Regions from separate parts of the Streptomyces sp. NBC_00029 genome, predicted to be linked through region 2. Evidence: riboswitches for the same ligand, from Rfam matches in the RefSeq annotation. Region 2 holds a riboswitch; the other holds the start of a gene.

Region 1 (4,436 bases), 4.4 Mb from region 2:
GGAACCGCTGGCCTTCACCAAGGCGTTCTCGGCGCTCAAGTAGCCGCTCGCGCGCCGCTCGAGGCCCGAACGGCGGCCGACGGGTACCGCGGCGGCGGTGAGACCCGTCGGCTCCGCCGTCGCGCCCGTCCCTCGTGACCGTCCCCCGCGCCCGGGCCTCGTGACCGACCTGCGGTCCGCAGGCTCCAGCGGTGGCGGACCGGGCCGGGACTCGGCACCCTGGTGGGCCTGATGGTCACCTACAACGCCGTCGGGCCGCCCGGAAGGATCGCCCTCTACGGCATCGTCCTGTCCCTCGTGCACGTCTTCCGTACCGCCGAACTTCCACGAGGTGGTGCCGCCGGTGCTGGCCGGCGTCCTGGTGTGGGGGATGGCCCTCCTGGACGTCATCACCGGCGCCCACCCCCAGGTCCCGGCGGGCGCCAGGGCCCTGTTCATCCTCGGAGCCCCCGTCACCCTCACGGCCCTGGCCTGCTGGGAAATGCATCGTCCGCGCCGTCTCCACGGCCTGACGATCCGTGCCGCCCCGGGCCGCTGAGGCCCCCATGACGGCACGTCCGGTAACCCTCTGTGTTTAGCGGCCCGAAATTCGGTAACAAGAAGTAGTGACAGGCAGTCAATACCCGACGGAAGGCAGGAACATGACCCTCGGCACCGTGCTCATCCTCGTCGTGGTCCTCGCAGTTGTCGGACTTCTGATCGCGGCCCCCAGCGCCACCGTCCGGCGCAACCCCTTCCCGGGCCGCCGACAGCGGGCCGGGCACCGCCGCTCGCGCACTCCCCGGTCGAACCGGGTACCCCCGCAGCGGGGCATCCAGCACCACGCGCGCTGACGGCGGGACGGACTGCGGCCGCCCGCCCCCGCCGTCAGACCGACGGCGGGGGCGGGAGCTGGGGCACGAGCGGGCCCTGCGCGAGGATCCGGGCCGCGGCGAACTCCTCGCGGGAGGCCTCCTCGGCCAGCTCCAGGTAGCCGTAGGCGTCGTCGCCGACGGGGATCCGCAACGGCGTGGGTCCCTGGGCCGCGACGATGTCGAGGACCCGCGCGGCGAAGTCCTCGGGGCGCCCGGTCTCCGGGTTCTCCGCGAGACCGCGGGCGCCCTCGAGCATCTCGCGGTTCGTCACGTCGTAGGCCGGGACCCGACGCTGCGACTGGGCCATGGACGTGCCGTAGCGGGTGGCGAACATCCCCGGCTCCACCACCGTGACGCGGATGTTGTGCGGGGCCGCCTCGACGGCCAGGGTCTGGCTCATGCCTTCCAGGGCGTGCTTCCCGGCGACGTAGGCACCCAGGCCCGGGAAGGCGATCCGGCCGACCACGGAGGAGATGTTGACGATGTGGCCGTGGCCCTGGGCGCGCATCAGCGGCAGGACGAGCCGGGTGAGCCGCCACGGGCCCACGACCAGGGTCTCCAACTGGTCGCGCAGTTCGGTGTCCGAGACCTCCTCGACCGCACCGAACATTCCGATGCCCGCGTTGTTGACGAGGATGTCGATGCCGCCGAGACGGTCGACGGCGCTACGGACGGCCTCCTCGCAGGAGGCGGCGTCCCGCAGTTCGAGCGGCACCGGGACGATGCGGCCGGGCCAGGCGGCCGCGAGGTCCTCCAGGTCTGCGGTCTTGCGGGCGGTGACAGCCAGTTCGTCCCCTGCCCGGGCCGCGGCCGTGGCCAGCGCGTGCCCGAGGCCGGAGGAGCATCCCGTGACCAGCCAGCGTCGTCCCATCGTTCCCCCGTGACGAGTGAGTTGTTCCGGACCGTGGTGATGACGGCCATCGTCGGGGGGCGGCCCTCCGCGGTCATCCCCTCCCGCGGGGGCGTGCGGAGGCGCGCGGGCGCACGTACGGGCGCGCAGAGCGCGGCCCCACCCCCGGACCACCCCCGGGCCGCCGCCGGGCCAGGACGTCCTCAGACGGGGTCGGTCGCAAAGAGCTCCAGGTGGGAGCAGCGCGGGCAGCGGTACGCCTCGATGCGCCGCCGGGGCCTGCCCAGCCGTTTGGCACCGCCGAACAGACCGCGTTCCAGCGGCCCGGCGATCCAGCGCGCGTACCCCCGGGCCCCCTCCCCCGTGTCCTCGACAAAACCCGGCTCCAGGCCGACGGCATCGCAGTACGTGCATCTCATCGCGTCCACGGGTCGAGTCTAGGAAGCGGGCCGCGGCCACAACGCACCCACCCGGCCGCCTACCCGCCGCCCGCAGGTCCGGCGGGTAGGCGGCCGGGTGAGGAACTTCACCGCGGGGGGTGCCCCCGGACCGCGGCCCTCGTTGCTAGATTGTCCGGCGGCCGGTCCAAGGCCCCGGACGAGATGCGCCGTACCCGGTTACGCACGACGACGCGCGAGGTGCTGCACGAGCAGCGCCGTCCGCTGTCCGTACCCGGGCAGTGTCCTCGTCGAGCAAGATGGGCCGAACGCCATGACCGTGCCACGCACCCGCAGCCTGTACCGGACGACCGCACACGCCGCGGGGGGCCGTACCGGATCCGTCCGCACGGACGACGGACGCCTGGACGTACGCCTGGCCCCGCCGCGCAAGAAGGTGCCCGGCACCACCAACCCCGAGCAGCTGTTCGCGGCCGGTTTCGCCGCCTGCTTCACCTCCGCGCTCGCGGAGGTCGCCGCCGAGTTCGGGGCGGACGCCTCCGCCGCGCGGGTGGCCTGCGAGGTGGAGCTCGGCACCACGGACACACCCGCCGGCTACGGCCTCGCGGTGACCCTCACCGTCGGCCTGCCCGGGTGGCGGGCGGCGGACCTCCAGCCCCTGCTCCACCGGGCCGACGCGGTCTGCCCGTACTCGCAGGCCGTGCGCGGCAACGTGCCGCTGACGCTCCTGGCCGTGGACGAGCCCGCCGCCGATGACCGCGCCTGAGCCCGGGCCGGCCGGGCGCCGGCCGGACCTCCCGGACCTCCCGGACGGCCCGGACGGCCCGGACGGCCCGGACGTGCCCGGCGTCCGCGTGCCCGACCACGGCGCCTGGCTGCGGCGCGGCATCAGCCGCAACGGCGGACCCCTCGCCGAGGACCGCGAAGTGGTGTGGCTGCAGGCCGGGTCGTACTACGCCGACAGCCGCGGCTTCGCAGGTACGACGTCCTTCGACGGCTCCCAGGTGCACTTCCACCACCTCACTGGCGAGCCGGGCGAGGACGCCGGTACCTTCCGGTGGGACGGTGCGAACCTCGTCGAGCGGGGCACGAACCCGGACGGCTCCACCTTCCTGGAGATCTGGACCCCTCTGCCCGACGCCGACGCCGACGGCGTCTGCGGCTCCTGGTCCGGCCAGGACCATCACGTGGTGCGCGTCGGACGCCACGTGGTGCACGTCGATTCCCGCGCCGGCGCGTACTGGCGGCTGTAACCCCCGTACCGCTCCCGCCCGGTGAGGGCCCGCCGGGCACCCCCTCGGCCCACCCCTCCCGCCCGGGCCACGGCATACTGACAGGCGAATGACGTCGGCAGGCCACGCCGAGCAGACCGGTGAGGGAGGGCTCGGATGACGCACCTGTTGTTCGAGAGCGGTGACCTCGGGGCCACGGAGGCTTTCCTGTCCTCCGCGTACACCCCCATGCAGATCGGCGGCCGCCCCGCCGACACCAGGGCGCGGATCTCCCGTACCGCGGTCGGCGGGCTCAGCGTGGACCGTCTGTCGTTCGGCTACACGATGGGCTACGACGCGGGCTGCCTGGGCAAAGTGTGCCTGGTAACGATGCACAGCGGCAGCATCGTGGACACCACCGGCGGCCGCGAGGAGATCTACGGTCCCGGCGAGACCTTCCTCCTCGCCCCCCACGACCGGCCCTACGAGGGGCAGGTCCGCGCGGCCCGGTACACGATCACGATGTTCGACCCCCGCCTGCTGAACCGGGTCGCCTCACTGCCGGGGGAGAAGGACGTACGGATCACCGGGGCCCGGCCGGTCGGTCCGGCCGAGAACCGGCGGCTCGGCGCGGCCGTTGCCTACCTCCGCGACCACGTCCTCGACGACACCGCCGCGTACGCCGACGGTGACGGCGACGGCGACGGCGACGACCTGCTGGTGTCCACAGCCGTCCAGCACCTCGCGGCCACGGTGCTCCGGACCTTGCCGAACAGCGCCCGGGCCGACCGGGCCACCCCGGCGGACACGCGCGACGCACACAGCGACACCCTGCGCCGGGCCGTCTCGTTCATCGAGGCCAACGCCCACCGCGACATCACGCTCGCCGACATCGCCGCCTCCGTACCGGTCACGCCGCGTGCGGTCCAGTACGCCTTCACCCGCCACGCCGGAACCACACCGCTCGGCCACCTCCGCCGCGTACGGCTGGCCCGCGCCCACGCCGAACTCCGCGCCGCCGAGCCGTTCGGCCCCACGACCGTCGCCGCCGTCGCCGGACGGTGGGGCTTCGCCCACCAGGGCCGCTTCGCCGCCGCCTATCGTCAGACGTACGGAGTGGCGC
Region 2 (4,436 bases):
GAAGAACTACATCCTCGAGGGGTATCTGAACACCAGCTACTTCGGCCGCAACGCCTACGGCATCCAGGCCGCCGCCCAGGCCTACTACGGCAAGGACGTCGGCAGGCTCACCACCGCCGAGGGCGCCTACCTCGCCACCCTCCTCAACTCCCCCAGCGCCTTCGACGTCGTCTCCCACCCCCAGAGCCGCCCCCGCGCGCTCGCCCGCTGGAACTACGTACTCGACGGCATGGTCAAGAAGGACTGGCTGCCCGCCGCCGAACGCGCGACGACCCGGTTCCCCGAGCCGGGCAAGGCCCGCGCGGCCGCCGGCCTGTCCGGCCAGCGCGGCTACCTCGTGGAAGCGATCAAGGACTACATCGTCGAGAACAAGATCCTCGACGACAAGACCCTCGCCGAGGGCGGCTACCGCATCACGTCCACCATCGACAAGCGCCGCCAGACCGCCTTCGTCGACGCCGTCGACGAACAGATGGTCGGCAGACTCGAACCCGAGACGCGCAAGGCGGACCGGCTGGTCCGGACCGGCGGCGTCTCCATCGAACCCACCACCGGCAAGGTCGTCGCCATGTACGGCGGCATCGACTACACCAAGCAGTACGTGAACAACGCGACCCGGCACGACTACCAGGTCGCCTCCACCTTCAAGCCGTTCGTCTTCGCCGCCGCCTCCGAGAACGACTCCCGCACCCAGGACGGCCGCCGGATCACCCCGAACACGATCTACAACGGCGACAACAAACGCCCGGTCGTCGGCGGCCGCATCCGCTTCGCCCCCGAGAACGAGGGCCAGGTCTCCTACGGCAACATCTCCGTCAACACCGCCACCGACCTCTCCGTCAACGCCGTCTACGCACAGATGGCCGTCGACGTCGGCACCGCCGAGGTCAAACAGACCGCCATCGACCTCGGCATCCCCGAGAACACCCCCAACTTCGTGACCGGCCCGGCCATGGCACTCGGCACCCTCCAGGCCAGCGTCCTGGACATGGCCCAGGCGTACGCCACCCTCGCCGACCACGGCCGCCGCACCCCCTACACCCTCGTGGAGAAGATCACCAAGGGCGACGACACCATCAACCTGCCCGAGCGCACCCCCACCCGGGCCATCAGCCGCGAAGCCGCCGACACCACCACGTCCATGCTGGTCAGCGTCGTGGACAACGGCACCGGTACGGCAGCCCTCGCCGCCGGCCACCCGGCCGCGGGCAAGACCGGCACCGGCGAACTGGACCGCTCGGCCTGGTTCGCGGCCTACACCCCGGAGCTGGTGACGGTGGTCTCGATGATGGGCCAGGACCCCGACACCGGAACCCTGCAGTCCCTCTACGGCGCCCTCGGCGAGTCCCGCATCGGCGGCGGCGGATACCCCGCCCGGATCTGGGCCGCCTACACCAAGACCGCCCTGGAGGGCACCGACCCCGTCGACTTCGACCTGGAACTCCAGCCCGGCGCCGCACAGCCCCCGCCGCCCCCCAGCCCGGAGTCCGAACCGCCGCAGGAAACGACGGGCGAACCCTCACCCAGCGCTCCGCAACGCCCGACCCGGCCCACGCCCTCGAACCCGACGGGCGGCCGCAACCAGGGCGGACAGAACAACGGCGGCCAGAACCAGGGCGGCCAGGACAACGGCGGCCGCACGAACTCGGGCCAGGACAACGGAGGCCAGGACAACGCGGGCACCACCCAGGGCGGCGACCAGGGCGGCACCACACAGGGCACACAAGGCACACAGGGCAGCGCCCAGGGAGGTACGGAGGGAAGCGACGGCGGCCCGGCGGAAGGCCTGCGCCCGCCGTCGGCGTTCCTCGAATAGCGGGCCGGCCGACCAGCGGGCCGGTCAGTGACCGGAGGTCGCCTTCAGCCCCACCACGGCGACCAGCAGCAGACAGATGAAGAAGATCCGGGCGGCGGTGACGGGCTCACCCAGCACCGCCATACCGAGCACGGCCGCACCGGCGGCGCCGATGCCCACCCACACCCCGTACGCCGTACCGATGGGCAGGGTCTTCGCGGCGTAGGACAGCAGCACCATGCTCGCGACGATCCCGGCGCCCGTGAACACACTGGGCCACAGCCGGGTGAAACCTTCGGTGAACTTCATGCCGATCGACCAGCCGACCTCGAGCAGACCGGCGACGAGAAGAAGAACCCATGCCATGACGGCACCTCCGAGACATCGAGCGATACGGGGTGCGTCGTCTTGTCGTACCCGGTACGGCGCGTCTCGTCGGGGTTCTCCCCCACCGTAGCAAAGGGCAGCAAAAAGGGCCGGTGACCTGGGCCACCAGCCCCTTCCCGCTTCTCTGCTCCCCCTGCTTCCCTGCTTCCCTGCTTCCCTGCTTCCCTGCTACAGGTACAGCCCGGTGGAGTCCTCCGACCCCTCCAGCCGCTCCGCGGCCACGGCGTGCAGGTCCCGCTCGCGCATCAGCACGTACGTCGCGCCCCGCACCTCGACCTCGGCACGGTCCTCGGGGTCGTACAGCACCCGGTCACCGGGCTCGACCGTCCGGACGTTCTGACCGACGGCGACCACCTCGGCCCAGGCCAGCCGCTTGCCCACCGCGGCCGTCGCAGGAATCAGGATGCCGCCGCCCGAGCGACGCTCGCCCTCCGGCAGGTCGGACTTCACGAGCACGCGGTCGTGCAGCATGCGAATGGGTAGCTTGTCGTGGGTGGTGTTCTCGCTCACGCCCCGAACCTACCTGTCCGTACCCGCTCCGTACCGCTCAGGGTCATCCGCGCCTACGGCGCGCCGACACCACGAGCAGGCCGACCACGCCCACCGCGACCAGGGCGACGGGCACGATCCGGTCGATGCGCGGAGCCCCGTCGTCGTCGCGCAGGCCGTCCCGCAGGTCCGTCACGATCCGGTTCACCGTGGCGAAGGCCCGCCCGGCGGTGTGGTCGACGGTCGAGGCGACCCGGGCCTTCGCATCCCCGATGATCGTCTTCGGGTGCATGCGCACGCCGATCTCGTCGAGCGTCTCGGCGAGCTGCTCGCGGCGGCGGACGATGTCCGCCTCGATCTGTGCGGGGGTCCTGGCTTCCGACACCGCGCTGCCTCCGTCGTCGTGGTCCTGTGGGGCGTAGTCCGCCATGAACAGTCTGTCAGCTTAGTCTCATGGCATACCGATCCCCTCCCGAGGAGCAGTCAAGATGAGCGAGCGACTCCAGCCGGGCGACACCGCCCCCGCCTTCACCCTGCCCGACGCGGACGGCAACGAGATCTCGCTCGCCGACCACAAGGGCCGCAAGGTGATCGTGTACTTCTACCCGTCCGCGCTGACGCCGGGCTGCACGAAGCAGGCCTGCGACTTCACGGACAACCTGTCCTTCCTGACGGGCCACGGCTACGACGTCATCGGCGTGTCCCCGGACAAGCCGGAGAAGCTGGCGAAGTTCCGCGAGAAGGAGGACCTGAAGGTCACCCTGGTCAGCGACCCGGAGAAGGAGACGCTGACGGCGTACGGGGCGTACGGCGAGAAGAAGCTGTACGGCAAGACGGTCACGGGCGTCATCCGCTCCACGGTGGTCGTCGACGAGCAGGGCAAGGTCGAGCACGCCTTCTACAACGTCAAGGCCACGGGCCACGTAGCCAAAATCATCAAGGACCTGGGCCTCTGACCCCCGCCCTCCCGTACGGAAGCGGCCCGCACCCCCACCGGTGCGGGCCGCTCCGCTTATCGGACGAAACAGCCCGTAACCGTCCGCCAACCGGTGCGTTACTCCGTACGAGAGCCGCACGCGCGGCCGAACAGAGCACGGAGAGGGGCGGGCATGCCGATCAGCCCGTACACGAAGGAACGCCTCGCGGAGGCGGCGCGTACGTCGCGCACGCTGTCGGAGGCACTGGAGAAGCTGGGGGTCGACCCGAAGAGCGGCTCGCGGCGCTATCTGCACGACCGCATGCGGAAGCTGGGCGTGAACGTGTCCCACTTCGAGGCGGAAGGGGTGAAGTGGACGAGGGAGGTTCTGGCGGAGGCCGTGGCCGGCTCGACGACCATGTGCGAGGTCCTGCGTCGCCTCGGCCTTGAGGTCGTGGGCGGCCACCACACCCACATCAGCCGCCGGGTGAAGGCCTTCGGCATCGACACCTCGCACTTCAAGTTGCCCTCACCAGCGGGGCGGCCCAAGATCCGGCGAACACCGGAGGCGCTCCTGGTCCAGCAGGCCGGTCCGCGTGCCCGCCGAGCGCAGAGCGAGCAGCTGAAGTGGGCGCTCAGGGCGCGGGGCGTACCCGAGCAGTGCGCGCGATGCGGTGTCGAGGCCCGCTGGCGGGGGCACCCGCTGCCACTGGAGGTGGACCACATCGACGGAGACTGGCGCAACAACCAACCGGGAAACTTGCGGCTGCTGTGCCCCAACTGCCATTCGACGACGGACACGTATCGCGGTCGAGGCAAGGCCCGCCGATGACCAGCAGAGCCCACTAC

What was found. Region 2 has a riboswitch for guanidine ahead of OG753_RS17290 (multidrug efflux SMR transporter). Riboswitches for the same ligand answer to the same signal wherever they lie in the genome.
Region 1: it holds a riboswitch for guanidine, as region 2 does, so the genes downstream of both, OG753_RS37325 (Ohr family peroxiredoxin) here and OG753_RS17290 (multidrug efflux SMR transporter) in region 2, are expected to answer to the same signal.

What each region holds. Positions count from the first base shown of each region.
Region 1 covers NZ_CP108292.1:8,116,919-8,121,354, reverse strand. The annotation lists gene OG753_RS37350 (cellulose binding domain-containing protein) at 1-43, shown strand, start outside; gene OG753_RS37345 (hypothetical protein) at 332-538, shown strand; gene OG753_RS37340 (hypothetical protein) at 642-833, shown strand; gene OG753_RS37335 (SDR family oxidoreductase) at 868-1,725, opposite strand; gene OG753_RS37330 (hypothetical protein) at 1,908-2,123, opposite strand; guanidine-III (ykkC-III) riboswitch at 2,278-2,340, shown strand; gene OG753_RS37325 (Ohr family peroxiredoxin) at 2,416-2,868, shown strand; gene OG753_RS37320 (hypothetical protein) at 2,855-3,355, shown strand; gene OG753_RS37315 (helix-turn-helix transcriptional regulator) at 3,491-4,436, shown strand, end outside.
Region 2 covers NZ_CP108292.1:3,670,667-3,675,102, forward strand. The annotation lists gene OG753_RS17285 (transglycosylase domain-containing protein) at 1-1,816, shown strand, start outside; gene OG753_RS17290 (multidrug efflux SMR transporter) at 1,841-2,161, opposite strand; guanidine-III (ykkC-III) riboswitch at 2,193-2,264, opposite strand; gene OG753_RS17295 (co-chaperone GroES) at 2,351-2,692, opposite strand; gene OG753_RS17300 (DUF3618 domain-containing protein) at 2,736-3,056, opposite strand; gene bcp (thioredoxin-dependent thiol peroxidase) at 3,160-3,627, shown strand; gene OG753_RS17310 (HNH endonuclease signature motif containing protein) at 3,781-4,419, shown strand; gene OG753_RS17315 (HNH endonuclease) at 4,416-4,436, shown strand, end outside.